Regions from separate parts of the Bradyrhizobium sp. LVM 105 genome, predicted to be linked through region 3. Evidence: predicted binding sites of a transcription regulator. Region 3 holds the regulator's gene; each other region holds the start of a gene.

Region 1 (5,680 bases), on a different contig from region 3:
CCACCAGACGGCGCTACGGCACCGACGGTCAGGCGACAGCTCGCTTGCCAATGATCGCAAAGCGCAGCTTGCCCGAGATGAAATCGATCGCGGCGACCGCGACCAGGATCATCAGGATCAGGAACGACACTCTCTGCCATTCCAGCACGCGGATCTGCTCGGCGAGCTGGAGGCCGATGCCGCCGGCGCCGACGATGCCGATGATGGTGGCCGAACGCGTGTTGGATTCGATGAAATAGAGCACCTGGCCGGCGATGACGGGCAGCACCTGCGGCAACAGGCCGAAGCGGATCTCGTGCAGCGCGCTGCCGCCGGAGGCGCGGATGCCCTCGACCTGCTTCTGGTCAGCGCCTTCGATCGCTTCCGAGAACAGCTTGCCGAAGGCGCCGAAATCCGACACCGCGATGGCGAGCACGCCGGCGAACGGGCCGAGCCCGACCACGTTGATCCACACCAGCGCCCAGATCAGGGTGTCGACGCCGCGGATCGAATCCAGCACGCGGCGAATGGGAAAACGCAGGATGCTCGACGGCACCACGTTGCGCGCGGCGAGCAGGCTGACCGGAAGCGCGAACAGTGCGGCGAGGGTCGTGCCCAGCAGCGCGATCGACAGCGTCTCGCCGAGCGCCTTGAGATAGACCGGCAGCGAGGAGCCGGGATCGGGCGGGATCATCATCAATGTGATCCAGCCCAGCTGGCTGAGGCCGGCCAAGAACCGCGACGGCGAGAAGTCGAGATCGACGAGGCCGTAGATCAGGATCGCGAACGCTGCGACGATCATCGCCGGCATCGCGAGCCGCGCTGAGGCCGGCCGGTCGAACACGTCGGGGTAGCGCGCGCGAAGCTCTCGCGGATCGACCTCGTGCGGCGTCACGTCCGCGCCTCCTTGCCGAACAGGCGGCCGCGCAGCCAGCCCGTGGTGATGTCGATGATGAAGACGGTGATTATGATGGTGAGCAGGATGGCGCTGACGTCCGAATAGTAGAATTTGCGAATGGCGACGACGAGCTCCTGGCCGATGCCGCCGGCGCCGACGAATCCCATCACCGAGGCTTCGCGCACATTGATCTCGAAGCGCAGCAGCGCGTAGCTGGCATAGCCCGCGGTCACCTGCGGCACGACGGCGAAGCGCATGCAGGCGAGCCAGCTTGCGCCGGTCGATCGGATGCCCTCGACCGGCTTCATGTCGGCGTTCTCGACGATCTCCGAGAACAGCTTGCCGAGCGCGCCGGTGGAATGGATCGCGATCGCGAGCACGCCGGCCATCGGACCCAGCCCGAACGCGATCACGAACACCAGCGCGAACACGATGCCGGGAACGGTGCGTGCGAATTCAAGCAGGCGCCGGACGACGAAGCGCAGCCAGGGTGCGGGCGAGGTATTCTCGGCGGCGAAGAAGTTCAGGCCAAATGCGAGCGTCGCGCCGATCAGCGTGCCGACGTAGCTGATTAGCAGGGTCTCTCCCAGCATCTTCAGCCATTTGCGCCAGCCCCACATCCACTCGCCGACATCGGTCCAGACCCGCTGGCCGCTGTCGAGCGTGAAAATGCGGTCGAAATAGCTGACGAAATTGCCGAAATAGCTGAACAGCGTGCGCAGATTCACTTCGGCGCCGATCGCGGCGAGAACCAGCGCCGCGGCGAAGACCGCGGCTCCGAACAGGAGGCGGAGCCGCCTGCGGGCCACCGCCTGGCGATAGGCGGCGTTGAGCACGGCGAGCTGCTGCTCGGGAAGGATCGAAACCGCTGTTGTCATGGGCTCGAGATCAGGTCCCGTCAAAGAAAGAGCCGGGTCGTTCGACCCGGCTCCAGTGGCATTGTCCTGATACTCAGGACGCCTTCTTCTTACGCAGGGCGTCGACGAACTTGATCAGCTCGATCGTGCCATCCCAATCCTTGGTGGTGGCGGGATGAAAGCCCTTCTTCTGGCCGTCGGAGAGGCGATCGAACGCGGCCTTGTCCTTGGCCGGCGCGTCGAAGAAAGCTTTCACAATGGCGGCCTTGGCGTCTTCCGGCAGGTCGGAGTTGAAAGCATAAGGGCCGTTGATGATCGGCGCCGATTTGTGGACGATGCGGAAGTCGTCCTTCTTCATCGCCGAGCCGTCGGCATTCTTCAGCATGCCCTTCGTCAGCATCTGCGCCAGCGTGGAATCGTCGTCGCTGGTCCACTGGTTGGCGGCGACGTCGACCGTGCCCTGCGACAACGCCAGCATCGCGTTCTCGTGGCTGCCGGTGAAGACGACCTTGCTGAAATAGGTGTCGGCATCGTGGATGCCCATCTTGTCGAGCTCGAAGCGCGGCACGTTGTTGCCGGAGGTCGAGTTCGGATCGACCAGGCCAAGGTTCTTGCCCTTGAGCTGATCGAGGGTCTTGTAGGGGCTGCTCGCCTTGACGAAGAACACCGAATAATAGCCGGTCGAGCCGTCGGCGTTGACGTCGTTGGCGAAGGCCTCGGACTTGACGCCGGTCAGGCGGGCGCGGGCGAACGCAGCCGAGCCGTAGCTGGCAATGTGGATGTTGCCGGCGCGCTGGCCTTCGATCACGGCGGCGTAGTCATTGGCGATGCGCAGCGTCACCTTCACGCCCAGCTCCTTGGAGAGATAGCTCATGAACGGCGCCCAGCGCTCGGTGACGCCGGAGGCGTTCTCGGCCGGCACGACCGCGAAGGTCAGCTCGGGATATTTCGCTTTCCAGTCGGCGGCCAGGGCTGAAGTCGTGAACGCGAGCGCGGCGGCGCCGGCAAGGACCAGTCTGCGAGTAATCATGATACCCTCTTCATCGGTTGGGGTCGGTTGACGCAAAGACTTGCAACGAAGACTTGCAACGAAACAGATTTCGCTCAGGCGGCCGCGGCCGTTCCGAGCGCGGGGACGCCCGCGGGCGCCGGCACAGGCATGGCACCCATGACATCGGCGGCTTCGAGATCGTAGAGCTCGCGTGCGACGTGATCTGTCAGCGCGGCCGGCGCGCCGTCGAACACCACGCGGCCCTGCGCCATGCCGATCAGGCGATCGCAATAGCTGCGGGCGAGATCGAGCGAATGCAGGTTACAGAGCACGGTGATGCCGAAATGCTTGTTGATGCGCAAAAGCGCATCCATCACGATCTTGGTGTTGCGCGGGTCGAGCGAAGCGATCGGCTCGTCGGCGAGGATGATGTCGGGCTGCTGCACCAATGCGCGCGCGATCGCGACGCGCTGCTGCTGACCGCCGGAGAGCTGGTCGGCGCGCTGCGCGGCGAGCGAAGCGATGTCGAACTGTTCGAGCGCCGACATCGCCAGCGCCTTGTCCTGCTCCGGCCACACTTGCGACAGCGAACGCCAGGCCGGCATCGTCGCAAGCCGTCCCATCAGGACGTTGGTGAGGACATCGAGCCGGCCGACCAGGTTGAACTGCTGGAAGATCATCGCCGAGCGCGCCCGCCATTGCCGCAGCTCCTTGCCGCGCAGCGCGGTGACGTCGATCCCGCCGAACAGGATGCGTCCCTCGGTCGGGGTCACCAGGCGGTTGATGCTCCGCAGCAGGGTCGATTTGCCGGCGCCGGACCGTCCGATCACACCGACGAAGCCGCCGGGGGAAATTTGAAACGAGGCACCGTCCACCGCGGCTTTCGCGCCGAAGCGACACGTCAGACCTTCCACAACCAGCATGCAGGGCTCCAGATTAACTGGAGCCAATCGCTAACGCCGGCGCTTAACACTTGTGTGACAGGGACGTTGCGGTGCGGCGATCCTGCACAGCTCATCCCCTGTCATCATGGTGTCATGACATCGTCATCAAGCCGCTCGAAGAGATACGCCCGTCCCCAGACTTCGGATTCGACATGGCCGCCAAAGCTCTTTCAGTTCAGCCGACCATCGATCCCTCGGCCAAGCTGCATGAGGTCAGGCTCGGCGCCTATACCGAGGTCGGCGCGCGCACCATCCTGCACGAAGTGGCGATGGGCGATTACTCCTATGTCGTGAACGATTCGCAGATCACCTACAGTACGATCGGAAAATTCTGCTCGATCGCGGCGATGACGCGCATCAATCCCGGCAACCATCCGATGCACCGCGCGACGCAGGCGCATTTCACCTATCGCTCCAGCGCTTACTTCGAAGGCGAGAGCGACGATACCGAGTTCTTCGACTGGCGGCGCCAGCATCACGTCCATATCGGCCACGACGTCTGGATCGGCCACGGCGCGATCGTGCTGCCGGGCCGCAACATCGGCACCGGCGCGGTGATCGCGGCCGGCGCCATCGTCACCAGGGACGTGCCGGCCTACACCATCGTCGCCGGCAATCCGGCCCGAATCGTGCGGCGACGGTTCTCCGAGGAGATTGCCGGGCGGCTTGCGCGGCTGGCCTGGTGGGACTGGGATCACGACAAATTGCGCGAGGCCCTGCCCGATTTCCGCAAGCTCGGGATTGAAGATTTTCTTGCGGCATATGAAGCACGAGCGAGATCTCTCGCCAATCCTCCCAGTGAACGAAGCGCGGTCGCGTGACAGACATCTTCCTTGAAGGCGGCCGGACCCTGATCGGCGCCGAACTCGTCGAAACGTCATTGGCGGTGTCCGGGCAGGACATCACTGCGATGGACGCTGCGCGCGGCCGGGCGCGGCTGGCGATCGACGCGCGGGGCCTGCTGGTGCTGCCCGGCATCGTCGATCTGCATGGCGATGCGTTCGAGCGGCAGATGATGCCGCGTGCCGGTGTCGACTTCCCGATCGACGTCGCGCTCGCCGACAGCGACCGCCAGGCCATCAGCAACGGCATCACCACGGTGTTCCACGCCACCACCTGCTCCTGGGAGCCGGGCTTGCGCAGCGCCGACAATGCGCGCGGCCTGATGGAGGCGATCGAACGGCAGCGTCCGCAATTCGCCGCCGACACCCGCTTCCATCTGCGGCACGAGACCTACAATCTCGAGGCCGAAGCCGAGATCGCGCAATGGCTCATGGAAGGCCGCGTCGACCTGTTCGCCTTCAACGACCACATGGACGGCACGGTCGCCGACATGGCCAAGCCGCGCAAGCGCAACCGCATGGTGGAGCGCACCGGACTGTCGGGCGAGGAATTCGATCGCCTGGTTGAACGCGTGACGTCGCGCGCCGACGAGGTGCCGGCTTCCGTTGCGCGTCTGGCCGCCGCGGCCCGCGCCGCCGAGGTGCGGATGCTCTCGCACGACGACGCGACGCCGGCGATGCGCCGAGAGTTTCGCGAGCTCGGCGCTGACATCGCGGAGTTTCCGATCAACGAGGAGACGGCGCGGGCGGCGGCAAGCCACGGCGACGCCATCGTCTATGGCGCGCCGAACGTCGTGCGCGGCGGCAGCCACACCGGCTGGACCAAGGCCTCCGACATGATCGCCAAGGGGCTCTGCTCGGTGCTGGCCTCGGATTATTATTATCCCGCGCAGCTGCTCGCCGCGTTCCGGCTCGCCGCCGATGGCGTGCTGCCGCTGACGGAGGCCTGGAATCTGGTCTCCGCCGGCCCTGCGCGCGCGACCGGCCTCACCGATCGCGGCGTGCTCGCGCAAGGCCGCCGCGCCGACATTCTGCTGGTCGACGACACTGCACCGCTGCGGCCGCGGCTGATCGCGGTGATATCAGGCGGCAAGCTCGTCCATCTCACCGATGCCACACGGCTGCTCGCCGCGGCAGCGATGCCGCGCGAAGCTGTCGTCGCGGCCTAA
Region 2 (5,680 bases), on a different contig from region 3:
GCTCACCAAGGACGAGCGCGTCAAGGAAGCTTACCTGGGAGCCGGGCATGCCTGACACTGCGATTGCCGAGGCTCCGGCCAAGGTTGCGACCGGCGGAAACCTCCTTCAAGTCCGCAACCTCGAAGCCTGGTACGGCGAGTCCCACATCCTGCACGGGATCAACTTCGACGTGAACGCGGGCGAGGTCGTCACCCTGCTCGGGCGCAACGGCGCCGGCAAGACGACCACGCTGAAGTCGATCATGGGCATCATCGGCAAGCGTACCGGCTCGGTGAAGTTCAACAACGAGGAGATCATTCGCGCGACCTCCGACAAGATCGCGCGCATGGGCATCGCATTCTGCCCGGAAGAGCGGGGCATATTCGCCAGTCTCGACGTGCGCGAGAACTTGATGCTGCCGCCGGTGGTCCGTGAAGGCGGATTGCCGCTCGATCAGATCTTCGAACTTTTTCCGAATCTGAAGGAACGGCTCAACAGCCAGGGCACCAAGCTGTCCGGAGGTGAGCAGCAGATGCTGGCGATTGCGCGCATCCTGCGCACCGGCGCGAGCTTCCTGATGCTGGACGAGCCGACCGAGGGGCTCGCGCCCGTCATCATCCAGCAGATCGGCCACACCATTGCGCGGCTCAAGAAGGAGGGCTTCACGATCCTCCTGGTCGAGCAGAATTTCCGCTTCGCGTCCACCGTCGCCGACCGCTACTACGTGGTCGAGCATGGCAAGATCATTGACGGATTTTCCAATGCCGAGCTTGCCGCCAACATGGACAAGCTCCACACCTATCTCGGCGTGTAGCGGTGCTAGGCCGGACCATCGAGAGTAACTGTCAAAGCAATACTGGGAGCGGATTATGAAGCACGGCATTTCGGCGATGTTGCTCGGCACAGCCCTGGCCTTCGGTGCGGCAGGCGCCGCGGTCGCGCAGGACAAGAACATCAAGATCGGCGTCCTGACCGACAATTCCGGACTCTATGCCGACCTCGGCGGCCCTGGCTCGACCGTCGCCGCGCAGATGGCGATCGAGGATTCCGGGCTCGCGACCAAGGGCTGGAAGCTCGACCTGATCTCCGCGGACCATCAGAACAAACCCGACATCGGCTCCACGATTGCCCGGCAATGGATCGACGTCGAGAAGGTCGACATCTTCATGGATGTCCTGAACTCCGGCGTTGCGCTGGCGGTGAACAACATCGTCAAGGAGAAGAATTCCATCCTGATCGACACCGGTGCAGCGACGTCGGATCTCACCAACGCGCAATGCTCGCCGAACACGGTCCACTGGGTCTACGACACCTACATGCTGGCCAACAGCACGGGGCAGGCGCTGGTGAAGGCGGGCGGCGACACCTGGTACTTCTTGACCGCGGACTACGCCTTCGGCCATGCCCTCGAGCGCGACACTGCCGCGGTCGTGGTGAAATCGGGCGGCAAGGTGATCGGCAACGTCAAGCATCCCCTGAACACCGCCGACTTCTCGTCGTTCCTGCTTCAGGCGCAGGCCTCCAAGGCCAAGATCATCGGCATGGCGAATGCCGGCGGCGACACCACCAACACGATCAAGCAGGCGGCGGAGTTCGGCGTCGTCTCGGGCGGCCAGAAGCTTGCGGGTCTGCTTCTCTTCATCACAGACGTGCACGCGCTCGGGCTGAAGGTGGCGCAGGGCCTGAACTTCACCGAGACCTTCTACTGGGACATGAACGACGGGACACGCGCGTTCTCCAAGCGCTTCTCCGAGCGCATGAAGAACAAGGCGATGCCTTCGATGGTGCAGGCCGGCGTCTATTCGGGCCTGCTGCACTATTTCAAGGCGCTGGAGGCCATGGGCGGCAATCCGCATGACGGCGCCAAGGTCGTCGCCAAGATGAAGGAGATGCCGACGGACGACGCGCTGTTCGGCAAGGGCACGATCCGCGCTGACGGCCGCAAGCTGCATCCGGCCTATCTCTTCGAGGTGAAGAAGCCCGAGGAATCCAAGGGACCGTGGGACTATTACAAGCTGATCGGCACGACCCCCGGCGAGCAGGCCTTCCGGCCGCTGTCGGAAAGCGCCTGTCCCCTGGTGAAGAAGTGAGTTGGCCGCGCCCGCGGGCGCGGCAGAATGAAATGGCATAACGAGACCGGGTACGAGATTGATCGATGCAGGCTCTATACGCTCAGCTACTGGTGGGACTGATCAACGGCTCGTTCTACGCGCTGCTCAGTCTCGGGCTTGCCGTGATCTTCGGCATGCTCAACATCATCAATTTCGCCCATGGCGCGCTCTACATGATGGGCGCCTTCGTCGCCTATTTCCTGCTGAATATCGGCGGCATCAACTATTGGTGGGCGTTGCTGCTTGCGCCCATCATCGTCGGCATCTTCGGCATGATCCTCGAGCGGACCATGCTGCAATGGCTGACCGGGCTCGATCATCTCTACGGACTGCTCCTGACCTTCGGCATCGCGCTGATCGTGCAGGGCGTGTTCCAGAACTATTTCGGCTCGTCCGGCCTGCCTTACGCCATTCCGGACCAGCTCAAGGGCGGCATGAATCTCGGCTTCATGTTCTTGCCCGTCTATCGCGGCTGGGTGGTCGTGTTCTCGCTGGTCGTGTGCCTTGCGACCTGGTTCCTGATCGAGAAGACCCAGCTCGGCGCATACCTGCGCGCCGCCACTGAAAATCCGACGCTGGTGCGCGCCTTCGGCATCAACGTGCCGCGCATGATCACGCTCACTTACGGTCTCGGCGTCGGCCTCGCCGCGCTCGCCGGCGTGCTCTCGGCGCCGATCAACCAGGTGCGGCCGCTGATGGGCGCCGACCTCATCATCGTCGTGTTCGCGGTGGTCGTGATCGGCGGCATGGGATCGATCATGGGCTCCATCATCACCGGCTTCGCGCTCGGGGTGATCGAGGGTCTGACCAAATATTTCTACCCCGAGGCCTCCAACACCGTCGTGTTCGTGCTGATGGTGCTGGTGCTCCTGGTGAAGCCAACGGGATTGACGGGAAGGGCGGCCTGATATGACAACCCTGACGGACGACACGCTGCCGGTGACCCCTCGCGCGATGCGCGACGAGATGATCGTTTTCGTGATGATGGCGCTGCTGCTCGCGGCGGTGCCGTTCACGGGCGTCTATCCGTTCTTCGTCATGCAGGCGCTGTGCTTTGCGCTGCTCGCCTGTGCCTTCAACCTGCTGGTCGGCTATGGCGGGCTGTTGTCGTTCGGCCACGCGATGTTCCTGGGCACCGCCGGCTATTGCAGCGCGCATGCGTTGAAGGTCTGGGCCTTGCCGCCCGAGCTCGGCATCCTCGTCGGCATCGCCGCGGCTTTCGTGCTCTCGCTCGTCACGGGCTACATCTCGATCCGCCGCCAGGGCATCTACTTCTCGATGATCACGCTGGCGCTGTCGCAGCTCTTGTACTTCATCTACCTCCAGGCCCCGTTTACCCACGGTGAGGACGGCATCCAGGGCATCCCGCAGGGACACATGTTCGGCATCTTCGATCTGTCCAAGCCGACGGTGCTGTATTACGTCGTGCTGGTCGGGTTCCTCGCCGGCTTCCTCCTGATCTTCCGCATCATCAACTCGCCGTTCGGCGAGGTGCTGAAGGCGATCCGCGAGAACGAGCCGCGGGCGATCTCGCTCGGCTACCGGACCGACCAGTACAAGTTCCTGGCCTTCGTGCTTTCAGGCACGCTGGCCGGTTTTGCCGGTGCGCTGAAAGTGTTCGTGGCGCAGAACGCCTCGCTCACCGACGTCCATTGGTCGATGTCCGGCGAGGTCGTGCTGATGACGCTGGTCGGCGGCCTCGGCACCATCTTCGGCCCCGTGGTCGGCGCCTTCGTGATCATCGCCATGCAGCAATATCTGGCGGGTTTCGGCCAGTGGGTGACGGTGATCCAGGGCGCGATCTTCGTGGTTTGCGTGCTCACCTTCCGCCGCGGCGTCGTCGGTGAAATCGCGCATTACTTCCGGAGATCGCTCTAAACGATTGATATCGCACCAATTTTATTGGTGCGATAATCCGGTGGATGATCCGGCATCGCAGGCGCGAGATGACACGCGCGCGGCTCGAAAATGGTCTATGACAGTTTCATGACGGCCCTTCGGGCCGGCGCATTTTCCAACCGGTAGCCTATCCCCATGATGCGATGGTTTCGTGCATTCCTGCCCAAGGAAGAGCGGTTCTTCGACCTGTTCGACCGGCATGCCCAGACAGTGATCCAGGGCGCGATCGCGCTCCAGGGCATGCTCAATGGAGGCGAGGAGACGCCGGTCTACTGCCAGCGCGTCAACCAGTTCGAGAACGATGCCGATAACATCACCCGCGAGGTGCTGACGGCGGTGCGCCGCACCTTCATCACCCCGTTCGACCGTGGCGACATCAAGAACCTGATCACATCGCTGGACGACGCCATCGACCAGATGCAGCAGACGGCCAAGGCCGTGATGCTGTTCGAGGTCCGTACCTTCGAGCCGCCGATGCGCGAGATCGGCGGGCTCCTGATCGAATGCGCCAATCTGGTCGGCCGTGCGCTGCCGCTGATGCAATCGATCGGCCCGAACGTGGCCATGCTCACCGCGATCACGGAAGAGCTGGGCAAGCTGGAGGGCCGCGTCGACGATCTCCACGACATCGGGCTGAAGGAGCTGTTCCTGAAGCATCGCGACGGCAATGCGATGGACTTCATCGTCGGCGTCGAGATCTACGACCACCTTGAGAAGGTGGCCGATCGTTTCGACGACGTCGCGAACGAGATCAACAGCATCGTCATCGAGCAGGTCTAGGGCCGTGGATGCAGCGTTGGGTCTTCCCATCCTGGTCGGCTTGATCGCCGTCGCTCTGCTGTTCGACTTCCTGAACGGCCTGCACGACGCCGCCAATTCGATCGCGACCATCGTCTCGACCCGCGTGTTGCGGCCGCAATATGCGGTGTTCTGGGCCGCGTTCTTCAATTTCATTGCCTTCATGGTGTTCGGCCTGCACGTCGCCCAGACCATCGGCACCGGTATCATCGATCCCGCGATCGTCGACGCCCAGGTGATCTTCGCCGCCCTGGTCGGCGCCATCGTCTGGAACCTGGTGACCTGGGCGCTCGGCATCCCGTCCTCGTCCTCGCACGCGCTGATCGGTGGGCTCATCGGCGGCGGCATGGCCAAGGCCGGGATCTCGGCCGCGGTATGGAGCGGATTGACCAAGACGGTGCTGGCAATCGTGCTGTCGCCACTGGTCGGCTTCCTGCTCGCGATGATGCTGGTGGCGATCGTGTCGTGGGCCTCGGTGCGCTCGACGCCGTTCGCGGTCGATCGCGCCTTCCGCATTCTGCAATTCGTCTCCGCCTCGCTCTATTCGCTCGGCCATGGCGGCAACGACGCGCAGAAGACCATGGGCATCATCGCGGTGCTGCTGTATTCGCAGGGCCATCTCGGCAGCGAGTTTTCCGTGCCGTTCTGGGTGGTGCTGTCCTGCCAGGCGGCGATGGCGCTGGGCACCTTGATGGGCGGCTGGCGCATCGTCCGCACCATGGGCCTGCGCATCACGAAATTGACGCCGATGCAGGGCTTCTGCGCCGAGACGGGAGGCGCGGCGACCCTGTTCATGGCGACCTTCCTCGGCGTTCCCGTCTCGACCACGCACACCATCACCGGCGCCATCGTCGGCGTCGGCGCGGCCCGCCGCGTCTCGGCGGTGCGCTGG
Region 3 (5,680 bases):
TGCCGTTGACCTGGTAGGGCTTGAGCACGTTGTGGCGATGCTCGCCTTCCTTGTCGCCCATCGACACCCAGGTGTCGGTGACGACGCAATCGGCGCCGCGCACGGCGGCTTCCGGATCGGTGCCGAGCACGATCGGCGCGCCCGTCGCCTTGACCCAGTCGCGCATCGCCTTTTTCGGCGCGAGCTCCGGAGGCGTTGCGACGTTGAGCTGGAACTTGAAGCGCTCGGCGGCGTGCGCCCAGGACGCCAGAACGTTGTTGTCGTCGCCAGTCCAGGCCACCGTCTTGCCCTCGATCGGGCCGCGATGCTCCTCGTAGGTCATGAGGTCGGCCATCACCTGGCAGGGATGCGAGCGCCGCGTCAGGCCGTTGATCACGGGTACGGTGGCGTTGGCCGCAAGCTCCAGCAACGCATCGTGATTGAGGATGCGGATCATGATGGCGTCGACATAGCGCGACAGCACGCGCGCGGTGTCGGCGATGGTCTCGCCGCGGCCGAGCTGCATCTCGGCGCCGGTGAGCATGATCGCCTCGCCGCCGAGCTGGCGCATGCCGACGTCGAACGACACCCGCGTCCGCGTCGAGGGACGCTCGAAGATCATCGCCAGCGTCTTGCCTTCGAGCGGCCGCACCGGCTGGTGCGCCTTCTGCTTCGCCTTCATGGCGCTTGATGCGGCGAGCATGCGCTTGAGCTCCGACAAGGGCAGCTCGTTGATGTCGAGGAAGTGCTTCGGCGTCTTGTTGGGAGACTTGCTCATCAGCTTGCCGCCCGCTTGCTCTGGCCGGCCGCCAATGCGGTGCAGGCACGCTCCAGCCGCCCGACGCTGTCCTCGATCTCGGCCTCGGTGACGATCAAAGGCGGCAGGAAACGCACGACATTGTCGCCGGCCCCGACGGTCAGGAGCTTTTCGTCGCGCAAGGCGGCCACCAGATCGCCCGAGGGCACGACGGCCTTGATGCCGATCAGGAGGCCCTCGCCGCGCACCTCGTTGACGATGTCGGGATGACGGTCGATCACGGAAGCGAGCTTCTGCTTGAGCAGCAGCGACATCTTCTGCACGTGGTCGAAGAAGCCGGGCTTGAGCATGACGTCGAGCACGGCGTTGGCCGCGGAAATCGCCAGCGGATTGCCGCCGAAGGTCGAGCCGTGCGAGCCGGGGCCCATGCCGGCCGCCGCATCCGCGCTCGCCAGCACGGCGCCGATCGGGAAGCCGCCGCCGAGCGCCTTCGCCAGCGACATCACGTCAGGCGTGACGCCGGTGCGCCGATACGCGAACAGATCGCCGGCACGGCCCATGCCGGTCTGCACCTCGTCGAAGGCGAGCAGCAGGCCCTTCTCGTCGCAGAGCTGGCGCAACGCCTTGAGGAAAGCGGGCGGTGCCGAACGCACGCCGCCCTCGCCCTGGATCGGCTCGATCAGGATACCGGCGGTGTCGGGGCCGATCGCCTTCTTGACGGCGTCGAGGTCGCCATGCGGCACCTGGTCGAAGCCGTCCATCGGCGGACCGAACCCTTCGAGATATTTTGCAGAGCCTGTCGCAGCGAGCGTCGCCAGCGTGCGGCCGTGGAAGGCGCCTTCGAAGGTGATGATGCGGTAACGTTCCGGATGCCCCTTGGAGAAGTGATGATGGCGCACCAGCTTGATCACGCCCTCCAGCGCCTCGGCGCCGGAATTGCAGAAGAACACGAAGTCGGCAAAACTCTCGTTGCACAGGCGCGCAGCAAGCTTCTCGCCGTCCGGGCTCTGGAACAGGTTCGACATGTGCCACAGCTTCGTCGCCTGCTCCTGCAACGCCTTGATCAGATGCGGGTGGCAATGGCCGAGCGCATTGACGGCGACGCCCGAGGTGAAATCGAGATAGCGATCGCCATTGGTCGCGATCAGCCAGCAGCCTTCGCCGCGTTCGAAACCGAGGTTGGCCCTGGCGAAAACGGGGAGCAAATGCGGGGCTGCGCTGTTAGTCATGACGGCCACTTGATGTTGCGGACGGTGTGAGGCGTGCTTTGCGCAACGCACCATTGACCGGCCCGGAAAACGAAACGTGCCGCCTTTTAAGGGCGGCACGCGCGACCATCTTAGGCCTGGTGAAACGGGTGTCAATGCCGCCCGGAAAGCCCCGCGAAACGCTGAATCCGTAGTCTTGCGGTGCCGATTTTGCGGGTTTTTCACCACGGAACATGTGGACGCGAGTCGGCGGACTCTTGCGCGGGAGTCACGCCATATTGTAGCGTTTGGACTGTCAGATACGACATCTCGTGCAGCAGTTCTGATCCCTTAAGTCCTCATGTACCGGCGTAAACGTTCGGGCGTCTTGAGCGCGCCCGGCGAGCCTTAAGGGATTCTGGCGGCACGGGTTTTTGAAGGCTTAGACAATCGCTGCGAAGGCCCCAGGATGGCAGCCGCGCGGCGAGGGAAAGGGTGCAATGACGGTTTTGACCTGGTCCGACGATCGCGTCGAGCAGCTGAAAAAGCTCTGGGAGGCCGGACTTTCGGCCAGCCAGATCGCAGCAGAGCTCGGCAATGTGACCCGCAATGCCGTGATCGGCAAAGTGCACAGGCTCGGCCTGTCCGGCCGCGCCAAGAGCCCTTCGTCGGCCGCGCCCCGGCCGCGCAAGGCGCGTCCCGCCCAGCACATGATGCGGGTGACCCGCCCCATCGCGCGCGGCAACACCGCGCTGGCGCAGGCCTTCGAGGTCGAGATCGAGGCCGAGCCCGTCACCTACGACAACGTGGTGCCGATGAGCCAGCGGCTGTCGCTGCTCGAATTGAACGAGGCGACCTGCCACTGGCCGGTCGGCGATCCCTCGAGCCCGGATTTCTTCTTCTGCGGCGGCAAGGCGCTGTCCGGCCTGCCCTATTGCGCCCAGCACTCGCGCGTGGCGTATCAGCCGGCAGCCGATCGCCGCCGCGCACCGGCGAAGCCCACGCGGTGAGCTCGCGGAATTAACTGATCGCCTAGACTGCAGCCGTCACACGATGACGGCTCCAATGACTCGGTGTCATCCCCGCGAACGCGGGGATCCATAACCACAGGGCGCAATTGTTGCGCGAGATGGTGACTCCGAGTCTTCGCCAAACCACGTCCTGTGGTTATGGGTCCCGGATCTGCGCTGACGCTTGTCCGGGACGACACGGAGAGTGCGGCTACAGCCGCTACACCCAACGCCTGCTAACCCGACGCCTGCTCCGCCTTGGCGAAGCGATCGTCCAGTGCGTAGCCGGCGCCGCGGACGGTGCGGATCGGATCCTGCTCGCGGCCGAGATTGAGCAGCTTGCGCAGGCGGCCGATATGGACGTCGACGGTGCGCTCGTCGATGTAGATGTCGCGGCCCCAGACGCTGTCGAGCAGCTGCTCACGCGAGAACACCCGGCCGGGATGCTCCAGGAAGAACTCCAGCAGGCGATATTCGGTCGGGCCGAGATCGATCGGGCGGCCCGAGCGCGCGACGCGGCGCTTGTCACGGTCGAGCTCGATGTCGCCATAGGCGAGCACGGTGGCGAGCCGCTCGGGACTGGCGCGGCGCAAGAGGCCCTTCACGCGCGCCAGCAGCTCCGGCACCGAGAACGGCTTGACGATGTAATCGTCGGCGCCGGTCGCAAGACCCCGCACCCGCTCGCTCTCCTCGCCGCGCGCGGTGAGCATGATGATGGGCAGCTGCTTGGTCTCGGGCCGGGTGCGCAGGCGCCGGCACAGCTCGATGCCGGAGAGGCCCGGCAGCATCCAATCGAGCACGATCAGATCGGGAATGTGCTCTTTGAGGCGGGTGTCGGCGTCGTCGCCGCGCATCACCGTCTCGACGTCATAGCCGTCGCCTTCGAGGTTGTAACGCAGCAGCTCGGTGAGAGCTTCCTCGTCCTCAACCACCATAATGCGTGCGCCCATGGTGTCGTCGCTCCTTAGGTATTCGGGATCGTCGTGGCGAAGTTCGTCATGTCGCCCTTCGGCCGCTTGTCGGTGATCGCCTGGCCCTCGATCATGTAGAACACGGTCTCGGCGATGTTGGTGGCGTGGTCGCCGATGCGCTCGATGTTCTTGGCGCAGAACATCAGATGGATGCAGAACGAGATGTTGCGCGGATCCTCCATCATGTAGGTGAGGAGCTCGCGGAACAACGAGGTGCAGATCGCGTCGACTTCCTCGTCGCCCTTCCACACCGCCATCGCCGCCGGCAGATCGTGCGCGGCATAGGCGTCGAGCACCGACTTGACCTGCTGCTGCACCAGGTCGGTCATGTGCTCCAGGCCGCGGAACAGCTTGAGCGGATGGAAGTCGGTCTCCAGCGCGGCGACGCGCTTGCCCATGTTCTTGGCGAGGTCGCCGATGCGCTCGAGATCGGTCGCAACCCGCATGGCGCCGACGATCTCGCGCAGGTCCACCGCCATCGGCTGGCGGCGGGCGATGGTGAGCACGGCGCGCTCCTCGATGCGCTTCTGCAGCGCGTCGAGATCGGCGTCGATGGCGACGACGCGCTGGCCGAGCGCGACATCGCGACGGATCAGCGCATCGACGGAATCGACGATCATGCGCTCGGCGATCCCGCCCATCTCGGCGACCAGGCGGGTGAGCTCCTGGAGGTCGGTGTCAAAGGCCTTTGCGGTATGTTCAGTACCCATATTGCGTCTCCTCAGCCGAACCGGCCGGTGATGTAGTCCTGCGTCCGCCGGTCGGTCGGCGACGTGAAGATCTTGCTGGTGTCGTCGAACTCGATCAGCTCGCCGAGATACATGAAGGCGGTCTTGTCGGAGACGCGCGCCGCCTGCTGCATGTTGTGGGTGACGATCGCGATCGTGTAGTTCTCGGACAATTCCTGGATCAGCTCCTCGACCTTGGCGGTCGAGATCGGGTCGAGCGCCGAGCACGGCTCGTCGAACAGGATCACCTCGGGCCGCACCGCGACGGTGCGGGCGATGCAGAGGCGCTGCTGCTGGCCGCCGGAGAGCGACAGGCCGGAGGCGTTGAGCTTGTCCTTGACCTCGTTCCACAGCGCGCCGCCGCGCAGCGCCTTCTCGACGCGGTCGTCCATCTCGGACTTCGAGATCTTCTCGTAGAGGCGGATGCCGAAAGCGATGTTCTCGTAGATCGTCATCGGAAACGGCGTCGGCTTCTGGAACACCATGCCGACCCGGGCGCGCAGCAGGTTGAGGTCGAGCTTGGGATCGAGGATGTTGGTGTGGTCGAGCAGCAGCTGGCCGGTGGCGCGCTGCCCCGGATAGAGGTCGTACATCCGGTTGAAGATGCGCAGCAGGGTCGACTTGCCGCAGCCGGACGGGCCGATGAAGGCCGTGACGCGGTTGGTGCCGAGCGCCAGATTGATGTTCTTCAGCGCGTGGTGCTCACCGTAGTAGAAATTCAGGTTGCGCGCGGTGACCTTGGCAGGCGCCTCAGGCAGCGGCTGCGAGCCGGGATGAACGCTCGGCGCGCTGACGGAAACAGACATTTCACTCATTTTGCGGTCCTCTCGGCACCAAGGATGCGGGCGCCAATATTCAGGGCAAGCACAGTCAGGGTGATCAGCAGCGCACCGCTCCAGGCGAGCTGCTTCCAATAGGCGTAGGGGCTCTGCACGAAGTTGTTGATGGTCACCGGCAGGTTGGCCATCGTCTTGTCCAGGCCGAGGCTGAAGAACTGGTTGGACAGCGCGGTGAACAGCAGCGGCGCGGTCTCGCCGGCGACGCGGGC

What was found. Region 3 encodes PhoB, which activates phosphate uptake and scavenging genes when phosphate is short. Its sites were predicted from a motif close to TGTCATNNANCTGTCAT; they were not measured.
Region 1: the regulator PhoB is predicted to act here: its motif matches at 3,748-3,764, upstream of phnC (phosphonate ABC transporter ATP-binding protein).
Region 2: the regulator PhoB is predicted to act here: its motif matches at 4,067-4,083, upstream of D6B98_RS17845 (DUF47 domain-containing protein).

Annotation. Positions count from the first base shown of each region.
Region 1 is NZ_QZMV01000012.1:145,794-151,473, reverse strand. It holds gene phnE (phosphonate ABC transporter, permease protein PhnE) at 29-874, opposite strand; gene phnE (phosphonate ABC transporter, permease protein PhnE) at 871-1,755, opposite strand; gene phnD (phosphonate ABC transporter substrate-binding protein) at 1,829-2,764, opposite strand; gene phnC (phosphonate ABC transporter ATP-binding protein) at 2,839-3,648, opposite strand; gene D6B98_RS28165 (transferase hexapeptide repeat family protein) at 3,822-4,490, shown strand; gene D6B98_RS28160 (alpha-D-ribose 1-methylphosphonate 5-triphosphate diphosphatase) at 4,487-5,680, shown strand.
Region 2 is NZ_QZMV01000005.1:503,640-509,319, forward strand. It holds gene D6B98_RS17820 (ABC transporter ATP-binding protein) at 1-55, shown strand, start outside; gene D6B98_RS17825 (ABC transporter ATP-binding protein) at 48-794, shown strand; gene D6B98_RS17830 (ABC transporter substrate-binding protein) at 850-2,070, shown strand; gene D6B98_RS17835 (branched-chain amino acid ABC transporter permease) at 2,136-2,999, shown strand; gene D6B98_RS17840 (branched-chain amino acid ABC transporter permease) at 3,001-3,969, shown strand; gene D6B98_RS17845 (DUF47 domain-containing protein) at 4,126-4,770, shown strand; gene D6B98_RS17850 (inorganic phosphate transporter) at 4,775-5,680, shown strand, end outside.
Region 3 is NZ_QZMV01000003.1:608,610-614,289, reverse strand. It holds gene argF (ornithine carbamoyltransferase) at 1-757, opposite strand, end outside; gene D6B98_RS12390 (aspartate aminotransferase family protein) at 757-1,965, opposite strand; gene D6B98_RS12385 (GcrA family cell cycle regulator) at 2,424-2,933, shown strand; gene phoB (phosphate regulon transcriptional regulator PhoB) at 3,170-3,883, opposite strand; gene phoU (phosphate signaling complex protein PhoU) at 3,898-4,614, opposite strand; gene pstB (phosphate ABC transporter ATP-binding protein PstB) at 4,626-5,447, opposite strand; gene pstA (phosphate ABC transporter permease PstA) at 5,444-5,680, opposite strand, start outside.